4 linked regions of the Prochlorococcus marinus str. MIT 9313 genome follow. The main gene of each other region encodes a partner of the protein of the gene in region 2 in a complex. Links are inferred from orthologs where the notes say so. Each region holds a gene or a part of one and is shown on either strand. Other genes may lie near its edges.

Evidence for each region.
Region 1: the proteins of AKG35_RS10125 (region 2) and AKG35_RS10905 are in contact, whole or in part, in a cryo-EM structure (PDB 6ZJN), measured with the Thermus thermophilus proteins. The link is inferred for Prochlorococcus marinus str. MIT 9313 from one-to-one orthologs. Residues at the interface, in WP_096411116.1 of Thermus thermophilus: Glu45, Ser46, Asn48, Pro50, Ala51, Gly52, Glu53; in WP_223903221.1 of Thermus thermophilus: Met26, Thr27, Asn29, Gly31, Pro32, His34.
Region 3: the proteins of AKG35_RS10125 (region 2) and AKG35_RS10745 are in contact, whole or in part, in a cryo-EM structure (PDB 7NYH), measured with the Escherichia coli proteins. The link is inferred for Prochlorococcus marinus str. MIT 9313 from one-to-one orthologs.
Region 4: the proteins of AKG35_RS10125 (region 2) and nuoH are in contact, whole or in part, in a cryo-EM structure (PDB 6KHJ), measured with the Thermosynechococcus vestitus proteins. The link is inferred for Prochlorococcus marinus str. MIT 9313 from one-to-one orthologs. Residues at the interface, in WP_126986108.1 of Thermosynechococcus vestitus: Gly6, Tyr7, Glu8, Tyr9, Phe10, Gly12, Phe13, Leu14, Ile16, Cys17, Ser18, Pro21, Ala24, Leu25, Ala27, Ser28, Leu31, Arg32, Pro33, Ser35, Arg40, Leu41, Thr42, Thr43, Tyr44, Glu45, Ile51, Gly53, Ala54, Trp55; in WP_126985484.1 of Thermosynechococcus vestitus: Gln8, Lys26, Trp29, Leu30, Pro33, Met34, Met37, Leu38, Leu83, Ile84, Phe85, Lys86, Glu87, Asp88, Val89, Leu90, Pro91, Ala92, Thr100, Ala104, Val107, Ile108, Phe111, Leu112, Tyr114, Ile115, Ile125, Ser126, Leu128, Phe133.

The regions. Positions count from the first base shown.
Region 1 is NC_005071.1:2,159,960-2,166,872, forward strand. What follows is about bases 1-2,859. They hold AKG35_RS10905 (NAD(P)H-quinone oxidoreductase subunit H), read left to right. Parts: upstream 1-767; coding sequence 768-1,952; downstream 1,953-2,859. Other genes in these bases: rsmH (16S rRNA (cytosine(1402)-N(4))-methyltransferase RsmH), read right to left, coding at 1-721; AKG35_RS13580 (hypothetical protein), read left to right, coding at 2,170-2,436; AKG35_RS10915 (M10 family metallopeptidase C-terminal domain-containing protein), read right to left, coding at 2,776-2,859. Outside these bases: more of AKG35_RS10915, read right to left, coding at 2,860-3,096; AKG35_RS10920 (hypothetical protein), read right to left, coding at 3,106-3,477; AKG35_RS10925 (hypothetical protein), read right to left, coding at 3,835-4,794; AKG35_RS10935 (acyl-CoA thioesterase), read left to right, coding at 5,112-5,567; AKG35_RS10940 (TM2 domain-containing protein), read right to left, coding at 5,724-6,002; AKG35_RS10945 (AMP-binding protein), read right to left, coding at 6,005-6,913.
Region 2 is NC_005071.1:1,994,727-2,001,687, forward strand. Bases 1,790-4,696 are described here. They hold AKG35_RS10125 (NAD(P)H-quinone oxidoreductase subunit 3), read right to left. Parts: upstream 3,471-4,696; coding sequence 3,108-3,470; downstream 1,790-3,107. Other genes in these bases: AKG35_RS10110 (gluconeogenesis factor YvcK family protein), read left to right, coding at 1,790-1,803; AKG35_RS10115 (NAD(P)H-quinone oxidoreductase subunit J), read right to left, coding at 1,797-2,354; AKG35_RS10120 (NADH dehydrogenase subunit K), read right to left, coding at 2,351-3,103; AKG35_RS10130 (rubredoxin), read left to right, coding at 3,554-3,982; AKG35_RS10135 (photosynthesis system II assembly factor Ycf48), read left to right, coding at 3,995-4,696. Also shown: AKG35_RS10105 (ABC transporter ATP-binding protein), read right to left, coding at 1-241; more of AKG35_RS10110, read left to right, coding at 481-1,789; more of AKG35_RS10135, read left to right, coding at 4,697-5,002; psbE (cytochrome b559 subunit alpha), read left to right, coding at 5,109-5,357; psbF (cytochrome b559 subunit beta), read left to right, coding at 5,361-5,510; AKG35_RS12485 (photosystem II reaction center protein L), read left to right, coding at 5,526-5,645; AKG35_RS12490 (photosystem II reaction center protein J), read left to right, coding at 5,658-5,855; mtnP (S-methyl-5'-thioadenosine phosphorylase), read right to left, coding at 5,946-6,860. UniProt on the Escherichia coli protein: NDH-1 shuttles electrons from NADH, via FMN and iron-sulfur (Fe-S) centers, to quinones in the respiratory chain. The immediate electron acceptor for the enzyme in this species is believed to be ubiquinone.
Region 3 is NC_005071.1:2,126,259-2,133,251, reverse strand. The notes cover bases 1-2,939. They hold AKG35_RS10745 (NADH-quinone oxidoreductase subunit J), read left to right. Parts: upstream 1-1,138; coding sequence 1,139-1,741; downstream 1,742-2,939. Other genes in these bases: AKG35_RS10735 (NAD(+) kinase), read left to right, coding at 2,123-2,939; nuoK (NADH-quinone oxidoreductase subunit NuoK), read left to right, coding at 1,781-2,110; ndhI (NAD(P)H-quinone oxidoreductase subunit I), read left to right, coding at 486-1,142; nuoH (NADH-quinone oxidoreductase subunit NuoH), read left to right, coding at 1-358. In the rest of the region: more of AKG35_RS10735, read left to right, coding at 2,940-3,070; AKG35_RS10730 (CYTH domain-containing protein), read left to right, coding at 3,076-3,576; AKG35_RS10725 (helix-turn-helix domain-containing protein), read right to left, coding at 3,810-4,088; AKG35_RS10720 (methylenetetrahydrofolate reductase), read left to right, coding at 4,179-5,072; AKG35_RS10715 (nucleotidyltransferase family protein), read right to left, coding at 5,053-6,231; AKG35_RS10710 (segregation/condensation protein A), read right to left, coding at 6,277-6,993. UniProt on the Escherichia coli protein: NDH-1 shuttles electrons from NADH, via FMN and iron-sulfur (Fe-S) centers, to quinones in the respiratory chain. The immediate electron acceptor for the enzyme in this species is believed to be ubiquinone.
Region 4 is NC_005071.1:2,131,954-2,138,844, reverse strand. What follows is about bases 4,055-6,891. They hold nuoH (NADH-quinone oxidoreductase subunit NuoH), read left to right. Parts: upstream 4,055-4,832; coding sequence 4,833-5,951; downstream 5,952-6,891. Other genes in these bases: AKG35_RS10745 (NADH-quinone oxidoreductase subunit J), read left to right, coding at 6,732-6,891; ndhI (NAD(P)H-quinone oxidoreductase subunit I), read left to right, coding at 6,079-6,735; AKG35_RS10760 (citrate synthase), read left to right, coding at 4,055-4,772. Outside these bases: heat-inducible transcriptional repressor HrcA, read right to left, coding at 123-1,181; AKG35_RS10770 (DUF3352 domain-containing protein), read left to right, coding at 1,465-3,078; AKG35_RS13715 (SixA phosphatase family protein), read left to right, coding at 3,056-3,274; AKG35_RS13710 (leishmanolysin), read left to right, coding at 3,293-3,556; more of AKG35_RS10760, read left to right, coding at 3,582-4,054. UniProt on the Escherichia coli protein: NDH-1 shuttles electrons from NADH, via FMN and iron-sulfur (Fe-S) centers, to quinones in the respiratory chain. The immediate electron acceptor for the enzyme in this species is believed to be ubiquinone.

The sequences.
Region 1 (6,913 bases), 160 kb from region 2 along the record:
CTAACCAGTCAGGGGCCTTTTGCAAGAAGCGATCTAAGGCATCCAATTCATTATTCACAGCAATGCGCAGGGCCTGAAAAGTACGGGTGGCTGGATGGATACGACCATGACGGGCCTTCGGCGGATAGCAACCAGCCACCGCATAAGCCAAAGCGGCGGTGCCGGCATAGGGTCCTTGCTCTGCCAGATCGTGCTTAATGCGCCGGGCGATGCGTCGGGACAAGCGCTCCTCGCCATAGGCATAGATGAGATCTGCCAGCTCTGTTTCTTCGAGACGCCCAATCAGCTCAGCCGCCGTTTCGCCCACCTGGGGGTTCATGCGCATGTCGAGCGGACCATCGAGGCGAAAGCTAAAACCTCTTTGCGCCACATCCAGTTGGGGACTGCTCACTCCCAAGTCAGCCATCACCACCACTGCCGGCTCGGCGGGGCTGAAATCGACAAAATTAGTCGCCACGATCGTGACGCGATCTCCAAATAGCGCCAGTCGCTCAGCCGCCGCCGCACGAGCCGTGGGGTCTTGGTCCAAACCGATCAGGCGGAGATCTGGATGACGTTCCAGCAACAGAGCACTATGGCCGCCGCCGCCCAGAGTGGCATCAATGATCAACCCGCCAACGAGCAGCTCTGCAGGCAAAGCAGCGACAGGCTGCGACACGGCATCTTCCATTACGGACAGATGCTTGAAACCTGAATCCGAATTAATGGACGAATCGGGCATGGGTTCCTTCCTAAGATCCCGCTAACGCTCTGCAACTCAAGGCCCCATGTCGCAGCTGGAAACGCGTACGGAGCCAATGGTCGTCAACTTCGGCCCCCATCATCCCTCGATGCATGGAGTGCTGAGGCTGGTGGTCACCCTCGACGGTGAAGACGTGGTGGACTGCGAACCGGTGATCGGTTATCTCCATCGGGGCATGGAAAAAATTGCCGAAAACCGCACGAGTGTGATGTTCGTGCCCTACGTGAGCCGCATGGACTATGCAGCCGGAATGTTCTACGAGGCAATCGTCGTGAACGCTCCGGAGCGCTTGGCCAACATCTCTGTGCCGAAGCGAGCCAGCTACATCCGCGTGCTGATGCTCGAGCTCAATCGCATTGCCAACCACCTGCTCTGGCTTGGCCCCTTCCTGGCTGATGTGGGTGCCCAAACACCCTTTTTCTATATCTTCCGAGAAAGAGAAATGATCTACGACCTGTGGGAAGCAGCCACAGGGCAACGATTGATCAACAACAACTATTTCCGCATCGGTGGCGTCGCCTGTGATTTGCCCTGGGGCTGGCTAGAGAAATGCCAAGACTTCTGCGACTGGTTTGGTCCCAAAATCGATGAGTACGAAAAACTAATCACCAACAACCCAATCTTCCGTCGCCGCATCGAAGGTTTGGGCGCCATTGGGCGAGATGAGGCAATCAACTGGAGCCTTTCGGGGCCAATGCTGCGGGCATCAGGAGTGCCATGGGATCTACGCAAAGTGGATCACTACGAGTGCTATGACGACTTCGATTGGGATGTCGCCTGGGAGAAAGAAGGCGATTGCTATGCGCGCTATCGCGTTCGGATCGAAGAAATGCGCCAATCACTGAAGATCCTGCGCCAGGCCTGCGACATGATCCCAGGCGGCCCAACAGAAAACCTCGAAGCTCAGCGGATGGCGGAGGGTAAGACAAGCCCCTTTATGGGATTTGACTATCAATACGTCGCCAAGAAAGTTGCACCCACCTTCAAGATCCCTAATGGCGAGCTTTACACCAGGCTTGAGTCAGGCAAGGGAGAAATCGGCGTTTTCCTACAGGGCAACAATGACGTCACACCATGGCGTTTCAAAATCCGCGCTGCTGATCTCAATAACCTGCAAATCCTGCCTCATATCCTCAAGGGAGCGAAAGTCGCAGACATCATGGCGATCCTTGGCTCCATCGACGTGATCATGGGGTCTGTGGATCGCTAAGGCACAAGGCACTGAACCGTTTTCTGCGACGGCTGCAACGGGCTGGTTATCTCCTGCCGGCAACACTCACTGGCTGCCTATGGATCAAGGGTCTGCATCCATCGCTACCAGGCTGGCCCTGCCCACTCAGAGCTCTCACCGGCATTCCCTGCCCAACCTGCTTCCTTACTAGGGCCACAACTGAAGCACTGCAGGGCAATCTCAGCAGCTCAATGCAATGGCATGCTTTTGGGCCAGTGGTGGCCGCAATCTTGATCAGCTGGTCGGTGCTGGCAATCCAGCAGCGCCGATTGATGCCCTTTGCTATCCACGCTTGGCATTTAATCGCGGCAGCCGTTGCGTTGATCAGCTACTGGCTGGTGAGACTTGGCTTGAACTTTGGCCTAGGAATGCAAGCATTCCCTATGTACTGAAGAATCCACAAAGAGCAAAAGGCAAGAAAAGTTTTGAGCTGCTGCGGAGCCTTTTACTGAGATCTAAATAGATACTGACTAGTTTAATCTTATCCAAATTAGCCAAGCTGCTATCACCAATCCATTAAGCCCTAATGCCAGGCCAATGGTGATATACGCGAAGACATTACCTGCTGCATTCTTCTCCCCGTTGAGATTGACTCTCATGATCAGATATGAGGGCTAACATGTAGTCAATCACATCAGCAGCTAGCAGAGTGACGCAATGACAGCACAAGCAATCAATTGAGCAACGAGATCAAGCCTTGCAAGCCCAATGTAAGAGTTTGCACTTGAGATGATTTAAAGAATCTTTCTGAGCTGGCCAGCACTATTGCTTTGCCGCAGTGCTGGCCAGCTCAAGGTTATGATTAAATAAGTTGGGTCCAATGAAGCGCCAAGAGCAAATAATCACTCGAGAAACTCTGCACACCTGCAAGCTCTATCTCCATATCGCTATTTTGATCTTTATCTGTATTGATCTGTAAACTACCTGCATCAAACCTCACCTCTACTGGAGATCCGCTGAACTCAGCCGAACCAATAAATTTAATCGCAGTCTGAATATTTGAGAGATCAATACGATCTCCCTCCTCGTCATTGAAGTCTGTAATCACATCACGTTTCCCGCCTGGTCGAGAATCATCATCACTATTAAACTGAAAGGTATCTGCACCCTCACCACCAACCAAAAAATCACTTCACGAACCGCCAATCAATATATCGTCAAACATCAGGCCCATCAGAGTCTGGCTACCATTCCCTGCCGTTAAAGTATCTTCCACATCATTAGATCCTTCAATAACTTCTGCGTCCCAACTATTGGGTACTTTCTGATCTATCCATGACATCGGCAAAAAGGGTGCTTCATAGATTGAAAGGGTGACAGATTCAGGATCATCAGGATTAATCTCCTTGGCTGCCGCATTAAGGAAGTCAACAAACTTGCTGTAGTCCGAAGCACTCAAGCCATCAAAAGTGCCACCAAAGCTATTCAGGTCTTTCATCGAATCGACTGTTTTACCCGGCTTACTAATATTTTGATCAAGCTCTTTAATCGCCTTCGCGATCAAGCTGTCAGAAGGGACACCTTGGATATCTTGGAAACGATTAGTCGTACCAACCCTGGCTTGATTGGTACTTGAAAGGTTCTCGATAGAGAATAACGGAACACCACCTTGAGGCGTATCAGTATCACCATTTCTTTTTGTTAAATCTAAAGGTTGATAATAAATCTCGTCTCAATGTGGAGGGCCCCAACCCTTCGTATCTGGATGGAGTCTTGAAGGTGCACCCCCAGAAGGGTAATCGTGGTCAGAAAACATCCCAGCAAGCAGCTCTGGGAACTCGCGAAAATAACGATACGGTGTATCCACATTATGAGGCGCTAAAACATGCACTGACTTATTATCAAGATCAGGAATTGCAAACTAATTCAAGCTTGTTCCTGCACCCTTGATTTGGCCATTCGGATAATCATTATCAATATTCCCTTGAATGATCTTTCCGGGGTTCTCACCGAGAGCTTCAGTCATAGTTTCTGTAGACAAGAATTGATGCAAGCGAGTATCTCTATCGACGCTAAACTCCATCGCAAAGTCAAACTCATTTGGCTCATATTCCAACTCACCAAACCAGTAATTTTCTGCAAAGGCTTCTATAGACCCACCGCTTGACTCAGCCCAAGCTTCGGTTCGATAATTAACAAAGCCATAGCTATAATGGCCTGCAAACCCTTGTTGACTTGCGTCTTGATCAGTGAATCTTACACTTTCTGGCATATATCGATTCCATAGCCACTTCGTGTAGCCAATTCCAACTGGCTGGCCATTCACTCCCCCATATGGCGTGGCATCTTGATAGGCACCACCACCCTCATGATCAAATTCCATATTAGTAATCTTCTTTGCACCGGCAGCATTGTTGATTGCTTGGATGAGTTCAAAACTTTGGCGCATATTATCCTTCGGATGACCAGCTGTTCCATCGCCAATACTTGCATTACCAGCTGTATTGCTTGGATCGCTTTTCCAGGGATCCGTAGGATTCACAGTGGTTACAACACCAGCTTCAACCTCACTAGGCAGCTTATCCAACCAATAAGTAACAATCCAAGGAGTGATCTCGCCTGTCCCTTTATCTTTTCTCATGCCCGAAGGCGGGTTTGGGTTTAAATAGTTATACGTTCCATTACCAGCTGCGTCATCCGTATAATCGTTGATATGAAAATAGGAGGTCTTGATCTTGCTATTGTTCACGAAATTTAGCAGGTTATTGCAATAGTCTTCAAAGGTCTTCTCGCCAACATTATACCAAGGGAAGCCAAAATTAGTCAGTGAAAGCTTCGGCAAAATTGCTGTTGCTTGAGTGGTATCAGTCGAGATCGACATTTGCAGAATTGTGTTCTTTGCAGGTTTTAGCCTTATGAGCCTTTCTTTGCAGTATTTGTTACATCTCATTCATCAATACTCTTCAGGACTACCTCTATGATTAAAAGTTTTGGAATGATCAAGTAAGACCTAAATTCGCATGAGTTCTTATTAGCAGATTCAAGACCAATTCATTACCAAAGAGGCTTCCCTTCGCGAAGGAACCAACAACACTCAAACTGTTGGATCCGCTACCAATAAAATCTTTCGCCATCAACCCATCACAATCCAAATCAAAACCATTGTGGTGGTCTTGCCTAGCAACCACAATCACAGTCATGAATCCAGAAAACTGGTTATTGCTGCGCCGCGTGGTGCGTTTTGGCGATACTGATGCCGCCGGCGTGATGCATTTCCATCAGCTATTCCGCTGGTGCCATGAGTCATGGGAAGAAAGCCTTGAAAGCTACGGACTAAACCCCGCAGACATCTTTCCTGGCAGCCGCAAGTCTGAAGTCACACCGGAAGTGGCCTTGCCGATCATCCATTGTCAAGCAGATTTCCGCAGGCCGATCCACACCGGAGACGCATTGGCTATGGAGCTACGCCCAGAGCGACTCAATCCAAACAGCTTCCAAGTTCACTTCGAATTCCGCTGCGAAGAGCAAATCGCTGCCCACGCTCTCATCCGCCATCTAGCGATCAACGCCCAGACACGTCATCGCTGTGCACTACCAGAAGGCATTGATCGCTGGCTGGAGGCTTCCGGTGTGGGGAAGATTGGCTCAATCTGACCCACGCCAACGCCCCCAACTGCAGCGGTAAAAAACTTGCCATCAATGCAAAAGGATGAAAGGCATCCTGTGGCATAGACGCGAAGATACTACAACTCATCAGGGCGGATCCTGCAAGCATCAGTCGTTGCAATATGCGCATTGAACTAACACTCATCAGAACCACTCCTTATCACCATCAAGATAAATCTCTTTAAATTCTTGCGGTGTTTGTGTTAAATAAATAATGCCCTCAATTAAACCTATAACTTGCATGACTGCATATGCAATCCCACAAGTAATAGAGCCTCCCGCAAGCGAAACCACCAACATAATCATCGCCGGATTATTCTTGCCTAAGACAAATTTATGAATCCCTAAAGCGCCAAGAAAGATCCCTAGCAAACCCGCGGCTAATTTCTTATTACTAAGCTCAGCATCAGAAAGACTGGCCATAATCAAAACTCTGTACTTTCCGCTTCTAGCAACCGCAACCATTGCTGCCAATAGCCCCGTTGCCATTTTCCATTCGCCATCGGAGCAAGCATTGGACAAAGCCGCCAATGCATCGGCCGATCGGCAGGCGGCCAATCGGCACAGAGATGGCGTAGTTGCTTGATCAAATCCTCTCCATTCGCCCCAGCAGCAGGACGCACAAGCGCCACCAAGCGTTGCCCCCATTCCCTGTCTTCAACAGCAAGCAGCAACACAGCCTCAACAGGCAAACCAACCGCCGCCACTTGTAAACGGGCCTCCAACTGTTCAGGGAACACCGTTTCACCACCAGAGTGAATCGCTCCATCCAAGCGGCCAGCAATGCTGAGCCAAACCCGGTTGCTCTCAGTGATCAAGCAACCAGCATCTCCAGAGGTCCACCAACCTTGCTGATCGCGAACATCCTCCAAGCCCTCACCCAACCAGCGCGCCAACGCCAACCGCGCCGTTCGAACTTGCAACGCGCCTGCTTGCGTCAACTGCAGCTCCACATCTTCAAGCGGTGATCCACAGCCCGTCGCACCCGCCAGGAAATCCTCAGGAGCAAGCGCTGTCACCATCGCCGCTGTCTCAGTTGCTCCATAGCAGGGTGCCAAGCGCAAGCCTTCGGCCCGTGCCGCTTTCATCAACCCTGGCGAAAGCACTGCTCCACCAACCCAAATCACAGCACAAGCCTTCAACACACGCACACCAGCGTTATGCGTCAACAACCGCTGCAGTTGTGTTGGCACCAAAGACATCAAGACCAGTTGCTCTCCCCATCCCGGCAACGAGCCACACAACTGCTCTAAAGCGTCTGGATCCCTCATCAAGCCAGGCTGTAGCCATGTATGCCCAATACGCCAACAACGACTACGCCACCAAGACATCAA
Region 2 (6,961 bases):
CAAGCAACGCTGGGTTTTGAAAAACAAGGCGCACATCAGGGGGTTGCTCCTGATCAAGACGCAAATAAGCCTGCTGCTCACCAAAGAGACGAAGCTCTCCGCTGGTAGGCAACTCCAAACCTGCCAGCAACCGCAACACCGTGGACTTACCAGCACCAGAGGGCCCCACGACCGCCAAGCGTTCCCCAGGCTGCATGACCAAGTTGACCTGATCAAGCACTGGCCATTTTCCCCACTGCATGGTGAGATCACACATCTCGACCACGGGGGTGGCGTTTGACACAAATACCCTGTGCTGGGGACCGAGTCATTGTGCCCGGGATGTCGAAGAAGGAAAGCTTTCGTACAGTTGCGTTAAAGACCTATGGCCGGTTTGTCCCCGCGCATGTGACCTCGCCCAAACACCGCTTTACTCAGCGCCGCTCTCATCAGCGCCGCGCCAGTATCAAAGGGATAAAGGCTGCTAGCGAAAGGGGTCTAATGATCCGTTCTCGCAGAGCAGTGAGTTGGCTCCTACCTGGACTGGTCGTCAAGCGCTGGCTGCTCACTTCGGGCCTGGGCCTTCTTATGGCACTTCTAGGAGCAGCCATCTGGGCGGACCTCAAGCCCATCTACTGGATCATCGAGACCCTCGTCTGGCTACTGGGAACAATCACAACTGTGCTGCCACGCAGCATTACAGGTCCTTTAGTGGTCTTAATCGGAGCCGCCCTAGTGCTATGGGGACAAAGCCGCAGCTTTGGTTCGATCCAACAAGCACTAGCGCCCGACAAGGACACCGTGCTCGTCGACGCCCTTCGTGCCAAAAGCAAACTCAACCGCGGCCCTAACATCGTCGCCATCGGAGGTGGAACAGGCCTCTCCACTCTGCTCAGTGGCCTGAAGCGCTACAGCAGCAACATCACAGCGATCGTCACAGTGGCTGACGATGGCGGCAGTAGCGGAGTCCTGCGTCGCGAACTTGGTGTTCAGCCCCCAGGCGACATTCGCAACTGCCTGGCTGCACTCTCAACAGAAGAACCCCTGCTCACACGACTGTTTCAATATCGTTTCTCAGCAGGTAGTGGCCTAGAGGGCCACAGCTTCGGCAATCTCTTTCTCTCTGCACTATCAGCCATCACGGGCAATCTAGAGACAGCCATCACAGCGTCTAGTCGAGTCCTCGCAGTTCAGGGTCAGGTCGTTCCCGCGACCAATGCAGATGTACAGCTCTGGGCGGAACTGGAAAACGGCCAGCGCATTGAAGGGGAATCAGCGATCGGCAAGGCCCCAAGTCCAATCGTGAGGCTTGGCTGCTTGCCCGCACAACCACCAGCCCTGCCCCGCGCGCTAGAGGCAATCTCTAATGCAGACCTGATTCTTCTAGGACCTGGCAGCCTCTACACATCCCTATTACCCAATTTGCTTGTACCGGCCTTAGTTCGAACCATCCAGCAGAGCCGAGCACCGAAGCTTTACATCTGCAACTTAATGACTCAACCCGGCGAAACAGATGGCCTGGATGTTGTTGGTCACCTAAGAGCAATCGAAGCCCAACTCGCCAGCCTGGGCATCAGCCAGAAACTATTCAATGCCGTTTTGGCCCAGGATGACCTAGGAGAATCCCAATTGGTGAAGCACTATCAAGCACGAGGCGCTGAACCGGTCAACTGTGATGCTCAAGCACTCATCGCCAAGGGCTATGAGTTGATGCAAGCTCCATTGCAAGGGAAAAGGCCTCGCGCAACACTGCGCCATGACCCACGCAGCCTTGCCCTAGCGGTGATGCGCTTCTATCGAAAGTATAAAAAGAGTGCTCAATAAGCATCCTGCATCTCATAAAAGTCTGGCTGCACATAATCTTTCCGCAGTGGCCAGCCCTTCCAGTCTTCAGGCATTAGCAATCTTTTCGGATGGGGATGTCCCTCAAAGTTGATGCCGAACATGTCAAAGGTTTCCCGCTCCTGCCAGTCAGCTCCGCGAAACAAGCCGTAGATCGATGGGAGCGAAGGTATGTCTTCACGGGATAAAAACACCTTGAGGCGTACCTCACGTACCTTGGCCGCTTCCGACGACGAATCTCCCACCCCCATCTTTGCAACCATTTCAGCCATGGCAACGAGATGGTAGAAGCAGACCAGCTGCTGGCCAGGGCCTTCGTCATAGCCACCCTGGCATTGAAGATAATCAAAACCATCAGCCTTGAGAGCTGCAACGATCACCTGCAGGAACATCGACTCCACACCAATCACCTCCACACCAAGATGATCAGGATCAAGCAACTGATGCTCAAAACCCTGCTGGTTGAGCCAGCGGCTTACAGGTCCCGGTTCCGGACCCGCCGGCACCGGGGGCGTGGAAGGGGTCTCGCTCATGACTCGTAGGTTGATGAAGACTGAGAAGCTGGGCTGACATCAATTTCAGGGGTGTTCAACTCCGCAGCCATTGGTAGCCCAGCACCAGGCTTCAAGGCAGCTTTCTGGGTATCAGCACTCAAGTAGGCCCCGGTGACAATTGGCTCAACTCGCTTCATATGATGGGGCACTGTGAAGTAGCGGTGGGTCTGGGCAATCTTGATCCGCTCAGCAACCGATTCATCACCCACTTTTTTGCGTAACTTGATCACCGCATCAAAAATTGCTTCAGGGCGAGGTGGGCACCCTGGGAGATAGAGATCTACGGGGATGAGCTTGTCTACTCCACGCACAGCGGTAGTGGAGTCAGCACTGAACATGCCACCAGTGATCGTGCATGCACCCATAGCAATCACGTATTTAGGCTCAGGCATCTGCTCATAAAGCCTTACCAGGGCTGGAGCCATCTTCATGGTCACCGTGCCCGCAACGATCAGGAGATCAGCCTGCCGCGGAGAGCTTCGGGGCACCAAGCCAAAACGGTCAAAATCAAACCTTGATCCAATCAGAGCCGCGAACTCGATAAAGCAACACGCGGTGCCATACAGCAACGGCCAGAGACTGCTAAGCCGAGCCCAATTGTGAAGATCGTCCAGGCTTGTGAGAATGATGTTCTCACTCAAGTCACTGGTCACACTGGGAGCGCCTACGGGGCCACAACTCGCTGCACGCAAGTCACGTACGGCATCGATGGAGGGGGTCACTGACATGAAATCAACTCCACTCGAGGGCACCCTTGCGCCAGGCATAAGCCAGTGCAACAAGAAGGATGGCAATAAAAATAAGGGCTTCGATGAAAGCCAATAGACCTAAGCGATGAAATGCCACAGCCCAGGGATAAAGGAAAACGGTTTCCACATCAAAGATGACGAAAACTAAAGCGAACATGTAGTAGCGAATGTTGAACTGAATCCAGGCACCACCAATGGGCTCCATCCCTGATTCATAGGTCAGCTCCCGCTCGCCGGTGCGACTGCGAGGCGCCAAAAGCTTGTTGGTGACAAGCGCCAAGATCGGTACTGCTGCTGAGATCAGCAGAAAGCCGAGAAAAGCGTCATAACCCGGCAGCGCAAACATGGACAAGTACGACTTGCTTCTCAGTCTGGCATTCACTGCCATGGGCTAACGCCGATAGAGTTATCCCATCTGACAGTGCAGCTGTGAGCGACAAAACCACACCTGCCGAAGACTCGACAGAAGCCGAATCAGTTGCTCAAACTGACGTTGATTGTATGGCCATAGACACCATCGCCTCAGCAGAGTCCGACACCGATCAGCTCACCCATCGCTTTGAGTGCCGCAGTTGCGGTTACGTCTATGACCCAGAAGAAGGAGTCAAGAAGCTTGGCATCACTTCCGGAACAGCTTTCAAGGATCTCGATCCAACCAACTTTCGTTGCCCCGTATGCCGTGCCCGCATCGACGCCTTCAAAAACATCGGTCCTCGCAGTGCACCTAGCGGCTTTGACCAAAACCTCAACTACGGCATCGGCGTCAACCGCTTAACACCCGGGCAAAAGAATGTCCTGATCTTTGGAGGCCTGGCACTGGCCTTCGCCTTCTTCCTCTCCCTCTACTCACTGCGTTAACGCATCCCTGCCATGAGCCGCCTGTTCTCAAACCTTTTCAACCTTCTACTGATTGCGGCCATCGGGTTCGGCCTCAGTGGGTGCGTCACCAGCCGGCTTCCGGTCGCCAGCACCAGCCCATGGCAACCCTTGGAGTTGAACACTGAGTCAAATCCACTGGACATAAGTTTCTCTGACGCCAACCACGGCTTCGTTGTTGGTACCAACCGCTTAATCATGGAATCAAATGATGGGGGTGTCAGCTGGAAGAAGCGCAGCTTGGATCTTGAAGAAGATGAAAACTTCCGGCTCATCAGTATCGATTTCAACGGCAATGAGGGTTGGATCGCTGGGCAGCCAGGGCTGGTGATGCACAGCACTGACGCAGGCAAGAACTGGTCACGCCTGAAGCTTGAAAACAAACTCCCAGGGGATCCATATTTGATTACCAACCTAGGTCCCAATAATGCTGAGCTTGCCACCAACGCAGGTGCCATCTATCGCACAAGCGATGGTGGCACCACCTGGAAAGCAACTGTGAGTGAAGCGGCCGGTGCAGTGCGCGACCTCAGGCGCAGTGCAGCTGGCAATTACGTGAGCGTGAGCAGTCTGGGCAATTTCTTCTCCACCTTGGATCTAGGCCAGGATGTTTGGCAAAACCATGAGAGGGTCAGCAGCAAGCGGGTGCAGAGCCTGGGTTATCAACCCAACGGTGAACTATGGATGGTGGCCAGGGGGGCCGAGATCCGCTTGAACGATCAACCCGGAAACGTCGACAGCTGGGGAAAAGCGATGATTCCAATCACCAATGGCTACAACTACCTAGATCTGTCCTGGGATCCCAACGGAGGCATCTGGGCAGCGGGCGGCAACGGAACTCTTATTAAGACTCTGGATGACGGAAAAAGCTGGCAGATCGATCCCATGGGCGACACACAGCCCTCGAACTTGATCAGGATCCTGTTCGACACCAGCTCTGAAAGCCAAGCCAAAGGGTTTGTTCTTGGGGAACGAGGCCACCTTCTGCGCTGGGTGGGCTAAGGCTTGACCTACAGCCAAATGAGCAACGCTCTGTAACCATGCCGTTCACCAGACGCAGTGTTGAGGCTCAGCCTTATAGGATCTAAAAGCTGATACGCCTGAGGCCATGGCTGCTGGCTCCACCGGGGAACGCCCTTTTTTCGAGATCGTCACTAGCATCCGCTACTGGGTGATCCACGCTGTTACCCTGCCGTCGATCTTCCTCGCCGGCTACCTGTTTGTGTCCACGGGCCTTGCCTATGACACATTCGGCACACCTCGCCCTGATGCCTATTTCCAGGCAAGCGAAAGCAAGGCTCCTGTCGTTAGCCAACGCTACGAAGCCAAATCCCAACTCGACCTGCGCCTGCAATAAGCCATGGCTCAATCTTCTTCTGCACCTCTTCAAGCGCTTAACGTCCGTGTCTATCCGATTTTCACGGTGCGTTGGCTCGCTGTACACGTCTTGGGTGTACCCACAGTGTTTTTTCTTGGCGCCATAACCGCCATGCAGCTCATCCGTCGCTGATCCCACTCCCAAACCATGGAGCAAAACCCAAACCCGAACAACCTGCCGGCAGAACTGAACCGCACTAGCCTTTACCTAGGGCTTTTGCTGGTTTTTGTAACCGCCGTGCTATTTACCAGCTACTTCTTCAACTAAGGGATCTGAAGCATGAGTACGAAACTTAAAGGCCCTGACGGACGCATACCTGACCGTCTTCCTGACGGCAGTCCAGCCGTTTCATGGGAACGCCGGTGGACAGAAGGGTCCCTACCCCTATGGTTAGTGGCCACAGTTGGTGGCATGGCTGTCCTCTCAGTCCTAGGTCTCTTCTTCTTCGGCTCCTTCACTGGAGTCGGTTCCGCTTAATTTAGATTCAAGATTCTGTATGTAAACCCTACCTAGCAGGGTGGGGACTTACATGCAGAGTTAGATCTTCTAAAAAACAAAAACTGACCATCAACTACCGCCAAACTCGCCCCAATAAGGCCTTGTAAAGAGGTCAAGTTTGCGGCGGGTTTTGTCAGTTACATGTTTTTTGGCGGTTAGCAAAGCATCTTCCAAAGCATTGTGAGCTGTGCTGACGGGACGAATATCTGCAACCATTTTGGCTGTTTCCCGAACGATCTTTGTGGCCAATTGTGCATTGGCCCTCAGATTTGCAAGCACCATCTCTACAGTCACGCTGTCATGGTGACCATGCCAACAATCGTAATCAGTCACCATTGATAAAGAAGCATAGGCAATCTCTGCTTCCCGAGCCAGGCGAGCCTCAGTGTGATTGGTCATTCCGATCACCATGCAGCCCCAACTCCTATACAACTTCGATTCAGCTCGAGTGGAAAAGGCCGGACCTTCCATCGCCAGATAGGTACCACTACGATGCAATTGGCGTCCATCCGGCATCAGGCTTTCGCCAACATCAGCTAATAAGCGAGAAAGCGTGAGGCAAAAAGGATCAGCCATTGCCACATGAGCCACCGCCCCATCTCCAAAAAAAGTCAGTGGTCGCTGATGAGTCCGATCAATGAATTGATCAGGTACCACCATGTCTAAGGGGCGCACCTGTTCCTGCAATGAACCAACTGCTGAAGGCGAAAGGATCCAACGCACACCAAGCGAACGCATCGCCCAAATATTCGCTCGATAGGGAACTTCCGTAGGCAAAAAAGTGTGATTACGCCCATGGCGAGCAAGAAACACCACCTCCATACCGTCAAGGGTGCCGAGTCGAAAAGAGTCCGAAGGCTTTCCAAAGGGAGTATCAATCTCCAATTCTTGAATGTTCTCAAGGCCTTCGATGGCATAGAGACCACTGCCTCCCAAAACTCCTAAACGAGCGCCTTCGAGAGGAGAAGTTGTGAGGCGATTCAATTAACGTCTTTCAGCTTTAAATAGCATAGCCCGTCAATAACTCGATCAATACTTATAGCATTCAAGGGCTTCATATATATAACTGATAGCCGAAGTATCAC
Region 3 (6,993 bases), 130 kb from region 2 along the record:
TGCCCTGTTTTATCTCGGTAGTTACATCAACCTTGTGCTTTCGTCCTTGTTGGTCGCAGTGCTCTACCTAGGGGGATGGGGCTTCCCCATCCCCGTGGAATGGCTGGCTGGTTGGCTTGGTCAGTCGGTTGATGCTCCCTTGGTGCAGGTGATCACTGGCTCGGTTGGCATTGTGATGACAGTGCTGAAGGCTTATCTACTGGTGTTCTTAGCCATCTTGTTGCGCTGGACTACTCCACGCGTACGCATTGATCAATTGCTTGATTTGGGCTGGAAGTTTCTTTTGCCGATCGCTCTTGGAAATCTGCTGATTACCGCTGCTCTTAAGTTGGCTTTCCCTGTTGCCTTTGGTGGTTGATGCAGCCAAAGCGCTTGAAGGTGCTGGATCTCGCTCCGGCAGGGCTAAGCACTTTTACTTATCCTGGCTAAAAAGCTTGTAGGATTTCTTGAATGCTCCTAGTGGGCCTCTTAGAGGTTCCTTTCGCATGTTCGGGTTCCTCAAAAAAGTTGTTGACTACACCCGCGACGCTGCGGATGCAGCGAACTATCTGATCCAGGGCCTTGCGGTCACATTCGATCACCTGCGCCGGCGTCCGATCACGGTGCAGTATCCATACGAGAAGCTCATCCCTTCAGAGCGTTATCGCGGTCGTATCCACTACGAGTTTGATAAATGCATTGCTTGTGAGGTTTGCGTCAGGGTTTGTCCCATCAACTTGCCTGTTGTGGACTGGGTGATGAATAAGGAGACGAAGAAAAAGGAGCTGCGCAATTATTCCATTGATTTCGGTGTCTGCATCTTTTGTGGCAACTGTGTGGAGTACTGCCCCACCAATTGCTTATCGATGACAGAGGAATATGAGCTGGCTGCGTACGATCGCCATAGCCTCAACTACGACAATGTTGCATTGGGTCGTTTGCCAACCAGTGTGACGACAGACCCATCTGTGCAGCCTTTACGAGAGCTGGCTTATCTGCCTAAAGGGGTTATGGATCCCCATGATGTCCCTGCAAATCAACCTCGAGCCGGACAGCTCCCGGCAGAGGCGCTCAAGAGTCTGAGCTTGCAACAAGAGTCTGTGCAAGGGGATGAGGGAGAATCCTTGCAGGATGCTTCTGATCAAGACCAGCCCAGCGGATGACGATTGCTACTTCCACAGAATTAATCTGTTTCCTGGTACTAGGCGCCGTGGTGGTTCTCGGCAGCCTTGGTGTCGTCTTGCTGGGCAATATCGTCTACTCCGCCTTTTTGCTTGGTGGAGTATTTATGGCTGTGGCTGGTCTCTATCTGCTCCTCAATGCAAGTTTTGTTGCAGCAGCACAGGTGCTGGTTTATGTGGGTGCAGTCAACGTGCTGATTCTCTTCGCGATCATGCTGGTCAACAAGCGCGAAGATTTGAAGCCTATCGAGGGATTGCCTATTCGAAGGCTGCTCTCTGGTGGAGTTTGTGCAGGGTTGTTTGTTCTTTTCTTTCGTGTGGTGATCACCACACCTTGGGCAGTGCCAGGCCCCGCAGCGATTGGAGTAGGGGCCACTGAGCGAATTGGTGAACACCTATTTACTGACTACCTTTTGCCTTTTGAGCTGGCGTCTGTGCTTCTACTGATGGCAATGATCGGTGCAATTGTGTTGGCCCGCAGAGATGTGCTGGAGACTGATGTTGGTACAGGTGATGCTGTCAATCAGGGTCTGATCGAGAAGGCTCAAACGCCTTTGCTTGTCGATAAGTCCACGCCCTGATCAGTTCAGGTCACTTTGCTTTTTCCCCTGATTGATCCCATGCTCGAGTCCTCGTCCGGTCTTGTTCCTCTTCAGGCCTATCTCTTGCTTGCTGCGATGCTTTTCTGTATCGGCGTGTGGGGGTTGATCAATAGCCGTAATGCTGTTCGGGTTTTGATGAGTATTGAGCTGATGCTCAATGCGGTGAATATCAATCTGATGGCATTCTCTTCATATATTGATGGTGATCTGATCCGCGGTCAGGTCTTTGCTGTGTTTGTGATTACTGTTGCTGCTGCAGAGGCAGCTGTGGGTCTTGCGATCCTCCTTTCCTTGTATCGCAATCGCGTCACTGTGGATATGGAGCGCTTCAATCTGCTGCGCTGGTAAGGAGACCCAGGCATGCGTCTCGATTTGGTCTGGGTGATCTATCGGGCGGGAAGTCATTCTGCGCATCGTGAAGCCTGTTGTTGTGTTGACGAGCTCCAAGCGCTTGGAGTGAAAGTGGTGATGGCCATGAGTGGAGTGACGGCCAACCCTTTCCCCGATTTATTGGCCTCAGAAGCCGGCCTGCCTGATTTGGCTGTTGTGCTTGGGGGCGATGGCACGGTGCTCGGTGCGGCCCGTCATCTTGCCGTTCATGATGTACCAATCCTTAGTTTCAACGTCGGAGGGCATCTAGGTTTTCTGACGCATGAACGCTGTTTGCTTGATGGCGGTCAGCTATGGCAGCGATTGTTGCAGGACAACTTTGCTTTGGAGCGCAGGATGATGTTGCAGGCTGCCGTGGACAGCCGCTCCCCTGCTGAACGAACTGCTCGACCTACTGCTTCGCTCCAGGATTTGAATGGGACTAAGGCACTGCATTGGGCCCTGAATGATTTTTATATGCGTCCTTATCGCGATGATGTGTCGCCTACCTGCACCCTTGAACTAGAGATCGATGGTGAGGTGGTGGATCATTACCGTGGCGATGGTTTGATCTTGGCGACACCCACAGGGTCTACCGGCTACTCGATGGCGTCTGGAGGACCGATTCTTCACCCTGGCATTGATGCCATCATCGTGAGTCCAATTTGTCCGATGAGTCTCTCTAGTCGTCCCGTCATCGTGCCTCCAGCTTCACGGCTCGTGATTGGGCTTCTGGGAGAAAACACTCGCCGGGTGAAGCTCTGGAAAGATGGGGCGAGTGGTGCCCTGCTTGAACCAGGCCAGTGTTGTGTTGTTCAGAGGGCTCGGCACCATGCATTGATGGTGGTTCTTGAACAGAGCCCCTCTTATTACAGAACTCTCACGCACAAGCTGCATTGGGCGGGAAGTCTGCTCAACAATCAACCATCTCCCAGCTGAAGCTCATGGGCCTCGAGATCGAACGGAGGTTTTTGGTGGTGGGAGAAGAGTGGCGAGCTTTAGCAGGACCCGCCTTGCCTTTGCGTCAGGGTTACCTGGCCGGGTCTCCTCAAGGGTTCACTGTCAGGATGAGAATCATGGCGATGGAGCAGGCTTGGCTCACCCTCAAGGCTCCTGCTGAGGGTATTGCTCGTCATGAGTTCGAATATCGGATCCCTTTAATCGATGCAGAGGCTCTCTGGGGTTTGGCGCCTGATCGTCTGATCAAGACACGTTATGAACTAAGCCTTAAAGGTGGTGATTGGGTGGTCGATTGCTTCGAAGGAGCGAATGCTCCTCTTGTGCTAGCGGAGGTGGAACTTGTCTCTGCGGAGGAGCTGCTAGAGATTCCCGCGTGGTGTTGGCAGGAGGTGACTGGTGCATCTGAGTGGAACAATGCTGCTTTGGCACGCACCCCGATTCAGCAATGGTCCGATCAGAGGCGCCGAGATTACGATCTGGCTTGACTAAAGCGCCCCAAGGGCCTTTATAATCTCTTAACAGTTCCGATCGAGTGAACTGGTTGTTCGGGCAGCAGAGGCTGCGGGAAGGCAACTTGTGTTTGGTTTGTACGATACCGATGGCATCCTCCGCTTTACATGCCGGGATCGTGAGGCTTGTATGGCCTATGTCGAGTTGTTTGATCTCGAGTCCGAAGGATGTTCTTTGATGTCCATCCCAGAGCCCGCTGTGCTTGGGTTTAGGAGTCAGAGTCGGAGTCGTCTGGCAAGGAGCAGCAATTGAAACCATCGCGGCAGATCTTGCCGTGATCCATGGCCCAGTTCAGAAGGGCTACACGATTTTTTGAGCCTGTTTTGGTGAACATGTTGCTGACATGATTGTCGACAGTTCGCTTGCTGATGGTTAGCTTTTCAGCGATTTCTTGGTTGGTTAGCCCGTCTGCGACAAGGTCAATGATTTCCATTTCCCTTGAAGAGAGTGAGATATGAACGGAATTGGGGATTTTGCCTGTGGCCATTTCCTCCCCATTGATTATCTCCGGTCATCTTACGCAGACTTTGGGCTAGCGATCCCTCATAGTTGGTGAGTGAGTGAAGGACATCGTGATTTGAGTTCAGCCTTGCAGCGCTCCATCGAGGCCGGAGCAGTGACGATCACTGCTGAGGTCATGCCTCCTCGTGGTGCAGATCCTGTTCATTCCTTGACGATGGCTCAAGGTTTGAAAGGTTTTGTTCATGCCATCAATGTGACTGATGGCAGCCGTGCAGTGATGCGGATGAGCAGCCTTGCTCTCTGTCGCTTGCTGTTAGATGAGGGGCTTGAACCGATTTTGCAGCTCGCTTGCCGTGATCGCAATCGGATCGCCCTTCAATCAGATTTACTTGGAGCTCATGCTCTGGGTATTCGCAACTTGCTCTGCCTTACAGGTGATCCGGTTCGGGTTGGTGATCAACCTGAGGCGAGACCTGTTCATGACTACGAGTCGGTGAAATTGCTGCATCAGGTCTCTGCCTTCAACCGTGCTGAGGACCCTGTTTCGGGATTACTCCCTGATGGAGCGACTGCTTTTTTTGCTGGGGCCGCTGCTGATCCCAATTGCCAGAGCTTGAGTGGTTTGCGTCGTCGCCTCGAACGAAAGAAGGAAGCCGGCGCTCGCTTTCTTCAGACTCAGATGGTGATGAAACCCGCTGTGCTTGAACACTTTTGCAATGAGGTGGCCAATCCCCTTGGGTTGCCTGTGCTTGCTGGGGTGTTTTTGCTGAAATCAGCTCGTAATGCAAGCTTCATTAATAGGGTTGTGCCTGGAGCATGCATTCCTGAATCACTTGTGGTTCGGCTGGAGCAAGCATCTGATCCAATGGCTGAGGGAATCGCTATTGCTGCTGAGCAGGTCAGGAGTTACTTGTCTCTTACCCAGGGCGTCCATCTGATGGCCGTGAAAGCAGAAGAGCGCATCCCCGAGATTCTTGATCAGGCTGGAATCAGCTTGGTGCCGGTGTGAGGTCTGTGCCAAGGAGTTCGGCCATGGCCTTCTGCTGAGGAGATGGTTCAACCAGGTCTTGGCGCCTTGCATCGGTGATCAGCCAATCAAGGGCTGCTTCTTGAAGGTCAAAGTGATCGCCGTTTTTGCCAACGCAGTAACGGCCAAACACCAGCTTTTCCACCAGCTGCACACCAGCTCCAATACGGGAATAGTCAAAGATGATCGAGTTGTCCACGGTTGCCCCTTCGCAGATGCAACAGCTAGGGCCGATCATTGATGGCCCAATAATTGTTGCTCCATCTTCGATGCGGGTCATGCCACCCACATAAATTGGCCCTTGCACATTGATCTTGTCCCAGTTCGCGGCAACGTTCAAGCCTGTGTAGATCCCAGGACGCACTTCCTTACCAGGAATGCCTACTTGGCGAACCTCTCCTTGCAGCACGCTGCGAATGGCTCTCCAATAATCAGGAACCTTGCCAATGTCCACCCATTCAAAATCCATGGGTAGGGCAAAGAATGGTAAGCCCATCTCCACCAGCTTGGGGAATAGGTCAGAGCCGATATCGAAGGGTTGGTCGGAAGGAATGTGCTCGAAAATCTCTGGTTCAAAGAGATAGATGCCTGTGTTGATTGTGTCGCTCAGCGCTGCATCAGTGGAGGGTTTCTCTTGGAATGCCTGAACACAATCATTCTCGTCTGTGACCACCACGCCATAGCTGCTGACTTGATCTTTGGGGACTCGTTTGGTCACCAAGCTCGCCAGAGCGCCTTTGGCTCGATGGCGTTTTACGGCTTCTGAGAGGTCGAGATCAATGAGGGCGTCGCCACAGAGCACCACAAAGGTGTCATCAAAGAATTGTTGAAAATCCTGGATTTTTTTGAGGCCGCCAGCGGAACCAAGGGCATCACCAATCAGTTCTCCCTCTTCGATGCGTCCCTCGAAGCTGTAGGCGATTTCTACGCCAAAGCGCTGGCCATCGCGGAAGTAGTTTTCAATTTCCTCAGCTAGGTGAGACACATTCACCATTACTTCTTTGAATCCGTGCTCCTTCAGCAGTTCGAGCAGAAACTCCATCACGGGTTTCTGAAGGATGGGAATCATCGGCTTGGGGATCACGTGGGTGATCGGCTGGACGCGCGTCCCTTTGCCGGCCGCCAAAATCATCGCCTTCATTGGCGTTGTTAGGCCTCAGCTCGATTAAACAACATAGACCTCCATTCAAGCGGCATTCACGACCTCGGCCGGAGTGGCAGCTGGCACGTTAAGGCTGGTAAGCGGGAGCTGAGCAATGGTTCCTGGGGCCAGCAGTCGCTTCAGTCGTAGGGGGGCATAGAGAGATCCTTCCTGTGCCAGCTCCACTTTTCCCTGTGAGCATAGAAATAACAGAGCCCAGAACACGCCCACCCGATCCGTGTCCAGGTCTGCTGTTGAGACTTGTTCCCACTGACCAACCAACTGCTCGAAATCAACCCAGTGCAGGGCCTGCTCCCAATCGTTGAGGAAAACTCCTAAGGCCGCAGTCGTTTCAGGAAGTTTTTCCCGGTGCGCTAGAGCGGTGACTTGGGCAATGGCCTCACGCTCACTCAAACGTTTATTGCGTTTGCGGCGTCGCTGTTGCAGTTCGTCGGATTCGAGTTGTTCGGCGATGGATTCCAGTTGTTCGATGAGCTCGCCAAGAGTCACTGGCCTGCGAAGGGGTGGTGGTGCTGCCGGACGTCGTAAGAGGTGGCGCTCTGGGCGCCTGGGAAGCGCAAAACTTGGATCTAGCCAGCCTTGCTCTCCAAGCTCTGCTTCGAAGCCTTCTTCAAATAGAGGTTCCGGCGGAAAGGTTTGGGCTTCGAGAACCTCTGCTTTGAGACTAACCAGGACTGATGCGGCCAAAAAGGCTTCGCTGCTGTCTGCTAAATCCTGTTCATAACTGCCACCTTGCCGTTG
Region 4 (6,891 bases), 140 kb from region 2 along the record:
ATCAATCAGTGCATGGGCCTCATTTCCAGCTTTTGTTGAACCGCTTATTTCGCCGATAACCAAGTCGCCGAACATCGGTAGTCGTATTAAAAAAGGTTGCTACTAATAGCTAGCTGTCTCGCTTAGCAGAGCAACCTTTCAAGGTGATTCGCCACGCTGCTCACGGCTGCCTTGGCTGTGGCATAAGCCATGCGCATCGGGCCAACGAGAGCAACTTGTCCGATGCCTTCCCCGGAGCTGTGATAGGGCGCTTGCACCACGGAACAGGCTTCCAGGGCGCTCTTGGGGTGCTCTGCGCCGATCCACACGCCTCCAAGCTGCTCACTGCCAACTGGCACCACTGCAGCTGGCTGGGTATCCATCAGTTCAAGTAAGGGTTGGAGGCTGGCGCTACTGCTGAATTCTGGCTGCGCAAGCAGCCTTGACATCCCATGGAACACTGCATCTGATTCAGCCGGTGTTTGAGCTTGGCTGTGGCTGTGAATCGCCTCTCGCAGTAAAGATCCGCTCAGATTGAGCTGCGGTGGCAGGCTCGACCAGTCGAGGCTGCCGTTGCCCGTTGTGGCCAGTTGATCGCGGGTCCACTCCTCGATGGCTTCGAGTTCGTTGCTGGCTTCATGGGGCAGGCGCAGATTGAGATGACTGGCTTGGTTGGAGCTTTCAACCAGCATCACCAGCAGCCGGTCGCCACTGCGCACCAGGCGTACGGCTTGAAGCGTTGGCTTTGGCCGTGCGGGCCTGGTAATCAAGCTCATCAGGCCGGTGAAATCGGTGAGGCGACGGGCCAATTGCCACATCAAGTCATCGAGAGCTGCCCAGCGCAGACTGAGGTTTGTCAGTTCCCGTTCCAAGTGCTGCGCCGCCGATCCTGGAGGCGGCAGCAAGCAGTCCACATAGTGGCGATAGCCCTGCGGGCTCGGCACTCTTCCCGCCGAGGTATGAGGTTGGGTGAGCAGGCCACGCTGTTCAAGGGCTCCCATTGCCGAACGAACTGTTGCGGCGCTGGCTTTGAGGCCAAAGCGTTGCACCAGGGTTTTGCTGCCAACAGGCTCAATCGTGTCCACGTAGTGGTGCACCGTTGCTTGAAGCACCTGCTGTTGTCGTGCCGGTAGCGACTCCAAAGCGGTGACGTCGGGATCTTGATGGTACGGGGGGGTTGCCCTTCTTTTGTGCTCTGTCACGAACTCACTAAGCCGGTCTCAGTGTTGGCGCAGCGCTTGCTTGCAACCCAGCATCACCAAGTCTCGATGCTTCTTCCCAGATTGCAGCTGTTGTGTTTCTCGTCGTGTAGCTCGACAAGATTTTGTGGCGGAAAGTGTGTGGCTGTTCGCGATTCAGTTGGCTTGCACAAAGAGACCTGTCAATCGACTCATTGATGTTGCCTTTGTGAGCGCTTCATACTGGGCGCAAGACGATCAGATGATTAATGGATAAAGATGATCTAAAGAGTCCCATTGCCGGCCCATGAAGGCCCGCCCGTTTTTGATTGCCGTGCTAGCCACGGTGTTTGTCCTGTTCTCATTGGTGGCGGGGCTTGGATGGGCTATGGCCCGCCAAAACCCTCTGCGTTTGGTTGATCAGCCACTGGAGTTGCCACGTGCTGCAAGGTTTGTGCCTCGAGATGCTGCTCTTGCCGTTCATTGGTTGATGGATCCAGTGCGTGTGCCGGCCTATGCCCAGGCTGTAGCTCCGGCACGCAACCGTCGCAAGGCTCGCGATGGTGCTCAGCAGATTCGTGATGGTGCTTTCGCACTCGCTGGTTTGGATTTTGAGTCGGAGTTGGTCGATTGGCTTGGTCCGCAAGTGAGCATGGCTCTGTTGGAACCCGACGGGCCAGAGGCATCCATGGGTTGGCTTTTGGTTCTAGAGAGTCGAGATCAGGATGGTGCGAGGCGGTTTTTGCAGCGCTTTTGGCAAGCCCGCAGCTTGGCTGGCACAGATCTGCAGATCAGCCGCTATCGGGGGATGGGAGTGATTAGTGGCAAAGGGGCTCTGAGGGGGCGCAATCCACAGCCTTTAGCAACAGCATTGATCGACGATGACCTGTTGTTGCTTGCCTCCGGCCGGGGGGTATTGGAACAGGCTCTTGATGTTTCCCAGTTGGCTGATCAGCATCAACTTGGCGATCATGAGCTTGTCGAGATCGTGCGCCAGCTTGGTGATGGTGTGGCGCTGATGGTTGCCTCGCCGCCCGCTCTTCACTCTTGGTTAGGCCTGCCTAAGCCGCTCAGCCAGCGTGAGGATCTGTTGGGTTTGGTGGCTGCCTTGAAGCCTGAAGGGTCCGATTTGGCGATGGAAGGGCTGTTGCGTTTCCAGCAACCCTTGGAAGCCGTTGCGAGTGAGGTTGGAGCAGCTGATGGACTTGCTCAGCTCACTACCTCGGCTGGTGGTCAGGCGGAGGCCCTCGCTTTGCTGAGTTCACCTTCTCGATTACTTGATCCCTCAGATCAGGATCCTCTGGTGCAGTGGTTAGGTCCCTTACTGCGTCAGCAGTTGACGGCAAATGAAGTGTCTTCGGCTGCCACGATTGCTGGTTTGGACGATGGACCGTTGTTGTGGCTTCAGCAGCCCGAAGGCTGGCTGGTTGCGACCAAGCAGGACTATCCAGCTGTCTCGGTGGTGGATGATGCGCTGACTGAGCAGGGTTTTATTCGTTCGGATTTGCCGTTTGATGACAAATCTCTGCAGGTGTGGACGCGCTTGGCACGTCAACAAAGCTCCACTAAGAACTTGCTTGAGGCTCAGTTGGGCGTTGCTTTGGCCCAAGAGCCAGACCAGGCCTGGTGGGGGCAGACCCTTGCGGCTCTGCAGCAGCGCAAGCAGGGTAAGGCGTTACAGCCTCGTCTTCGTCAGCTGAACAATCTCAATCGAGATGATCGTCCGCTTACTCAACAGCTGGTTCTTGGTGCAAGTCCTGGTCGGGTGCAGCTTCAGCATTGGCGTCCCTGGACGTTGATGCAAACGCTTGCTGATGGTTCATTGCAGCCCAGTGTGCAGGGGTTGGCCATGGCTGTGGGGCCTGATCAAGATGAACAAAGCTCTTCTCTTCGCATGCGTGCCCGCCTCAACCTCGGTTGATCTTTTCTTATTGCGCCATGGCATCGCTGAGCAGCGTTGCTATGGCGTTGATGATTCGCGACGCCCACTTACAGAGCAAGGAATTCTGCGCACGATGGAGGTCGCTCGTCGCTTGCGAAGCCTTGGCTTTGCTGCTGATCGTCTGCTGAGTAGTCCTTATCTGCGTGCGGCTCAGACGGCCGAACTTGCGCAGTAGGCAGGTCTGGCGGGGCGTGTGGAATTCGAGAGTGGTTTGCTGCCTGGCAGGGATCCTTGGCCTTTGCTTGAAGGATTGCTTGGGCGCTGCCTTTTGGTGGGTCATCAACCTGATTTGACCCATCTAGCCGCAAGGTTGATTGGCATGCCTACGGGCTGCCTGGTGTTGAAGAAGGCTGGTTTTGCACATCTCAGATGGTCGCAGCAGAAACGAAGCCCTGCTGGCAGGGCAACGCTGCAGGTGTTGTTGAGGCCGTCGGTGTTGTTGCCCTGTTCCGCTTAGGTTGCCAAGGAGTTGTCGAGATGCGGTGGGGCAGGAGCAGGTTGGGGAGATTCGCCACGATCGCAGTGGCATCAGCTTTCGTCCGGGGCTGGAGGGAGTGCCAGTAACCCAATCCGCCATCTGTGATATCGATGGACTGCAGGGGCGGCTTGCTTATCGGGGTTATCCAATTGCGGAGCTCTCAGCGCATAGCAGCTTTTTGGAAACCACCTATCTGTTGATCTGGGGCGATCTGCCAAGCCCACAGCAACTTCGTGATTTCGAAGCTGAGGTTCAGATGCACCGTCGCGTGAGTTTCCGGGTACGCGACATGATGAAGTGCTTCCCAGCTTCGGGGCACCCGATGGATGCACTTCAGTCGAGTGCGGCATCCCTGGGGCTGTTCTATTCCCGTCGAGCCATCGATGACCCGAAGTACGTCTATAACGCCGTGGTGAGGCTGATCGCCAAGATTCCCACGATGGTGGCGGCCTTCAAGTTGATTCGCAAAGGGCAAGATCCCATTCAGCCTCGTGACGACCTGGCCTACTCAGCCAATTTCCTCTACATGCTCACCGAGCGTGAACCGGACCCTTTGGCGGCAAGGGTTCTTGATCGCTGCTTGATCCTGCATGCGGAACACAGTCTTAATGCCAGTACTTTTAGTGCTCGAGTGACCGCCAGTACGCTCACAGATCCTTATGCAGTGGTGGCTTCCGCAGTGGGCACCCTTGCAGGACCCCTACATGGTGGTGCCAATGAGGATGTTTTGGCGATGCTTGAAGAGATCGGCAGCCCAGAGCATGCTGGTGATTACTTGGATGAAGCGATTGCTTCTAAGCGCAAGGTGATGGGCTTTGGTCATAGGGAATATCGGGTCAAGGATCCTCGCGCTGTGATCCTTCAGGGTCTTGCAGAGGAGTTGTTTGCCCGATTCGGTACCGATGAGATGTACGACGTGGCCAAGGCGTTGGAGCAGGCGGCTGCCACCCGTTTAGGCCCTAAAGGGATCTATCCGAATGTGGACTTCTATTCCGGTCTTGTGTATCGCAAGCTTGGAATTCCACGTGATCTTTTTACTCCTGTGTTTGCTATCTCAAGGGTGGCTGGTTGGCTAGCTCATTGGCGAGAGCAACTTGGCGCGAATCGGATTTTCAGACCTTCGCAGATTTACACCGGTCCCCAGAACAGAACTTGGATCCCTAGTGATGAGCGTTTCTCTTCTACGGGCGCTTAAGTTGCAGCCAGCTCAGCCATCACCATGGTGACCACCTTTGCCACTACAACCTCAGGCTTGGTGAGTTCTGGCCTTGATCTGGAGTTGAGCTTTAGTCAGTCATTACAAGGGCTGGGGCTTTCCCCTCAGGTGGCCCATCTCATTTGGCTGCCGCTACCGATGCTGTTGGTGTTGACAGCGGCGATGGTTGGCGTTTTGGTCACCGTGTGGCTGGAGCGGAAGATTTCGGCGGCTGTTCAGCAGCGGATCGGACCGGAATACGCAGGAGCTCTAGGCGTGTTGCAGCCGATGGCCGATGGCTTGAAGTTGCTGGTGAAGGAAGACGTGATCCCTGTCAGGGCTGATGGCCTGCTGTTCACTCTAGGTCCGGTCCTGGTGCTTGTGCCTGTGATCCTCTCCTGGCTGATCGTGCCCTTTGGTCAAAATCTGCTGATCAGCAATGTGGGGATAGGGATTTTCCTCTGGATCTCCCTCAGCAGCATTCAGCCCATTGGCCTATTGATGAGTGGCTATGCCTCCAATAACAAGTACTCACTCTTGGGTGGGCTGAGGGCTGCTGCTCAATCGATCAGTTACGAAATCCCTCTTGCCTTGGCTGTTCTGGCAGTGGTGATGATGAGCAATTCGCTCAGCACGGTCGACATTGTTGCCCAACAAAATGGTGCTGGCTTGCTTAGCTGGAATGTGTGGCGGCAGCCTGTGGGCTTTTTGATCTTTTGGATCTGTGCGCTGGCCGAGTGCGAACGACTTCCTTTCGATCTCCCTGAAGCTGAGGAAGAGCTGGTGGCGGGTTATCAGACCGAGTACGCAGGGATGAAGTTTGCCCTGTTTTATCTCGGTAGTTACATCAACCTTGTGCTTTCGTCCTTGTTGGTCGCAGTGCTCTACCTAGGGGGATGGGGCTTCCCCATCCCCGTGGAATGGCTGGCTGGTTGGCTTGGTCAGTCGGTTGATGCTCCCTTGGTGCAGGTGATCACTGGCTCGGTTGGCATTGTGATGACAGTGCTGAAGGCTTATCTACTGGTGTTCTTAGCCATCTTGTTGCGCTGGACTACTCCACGCGTACGCATTGATCAATTGCTTGATTTGGGCTGGAAGTTTCTTTTGCCGATCGCTCTTGGAAATCTGCTGATTACCGCTGCTCTTAAGTTGGCTTTCCCTGTTGCCTTTGGTGGTTGATGCAGCCAAAGCGCTTGAAGGTGCTGGATCTCGCTCCGGCAGGGCTAAGCACTTTTACTTATCCTGGCTAAAAAGCTTGTAGGATTTCTTGAATGCTCCTAGTGGGCCTCTTAGAGGTTCCTTTCGCATGTTCGGGTTCCTCAAAAAAGTTGTTGACTACACCCGCGACGCTGCGGATGCAGCGAACTATCTGATCCAGGGCCTTGCGGTCACATTCGATCACCTGCGCCGGCGTCCGATCACGGTGCAGTATCCATACGAGAAGCTCATCCCTTCAGAGCGTTATCGCGGTCGTATCCACTACGAGTTTGATAAATGCATTGCTTGTGAGGTTTGCGTCAGGGTTTGTCCCATCAACTTGCCTGTTGTGGACTGGGTGATGAATAAGGAGACGAAGAAAAAGGAGCTGCGCAATTATTCCATTGATTTCGGTGTCTGCATCTTTTGTGGCAACTGTGTGGAGTACTGCCCCACCAATTGCTTATCGATGACAGAGGAATATGAGCTGGCTGCGTACGATCGCCATAGCCTCAACTACGACAATGTTGCATTGGGTCGTTTGCCAACCAGTGTGACGACAGACCCATCTGTGCAGCCTTTACGAGAGCTGGCTTATCTGCCTAAAGGGGTTATGGATCCCCATGATGTCCCTGCAAATCAACCTCGAGCCGGACAGCTCCCGGCAGAGGCGCTCAAGAGTCTGAGCTTGCAACAAGAGTCTGTGCAAGGGGATGAGGGAGAATCCTTGCAGGATGCTTCTGATCAAGACCAGCCCAGCGGATGACGATTGCTACTTCCACAGAATTAATCTGTTTCCTGGTACTAGGCGCCGTGGTGGTTCTCGGCAGCCTTGGTGTCGTCTTGCTGGGCAATATCGTCTACTCCGCCTTTTTGCTTGGTGGAGTATTTATGGCTGTGGCTGGTCTCTATCTGCTCCTCA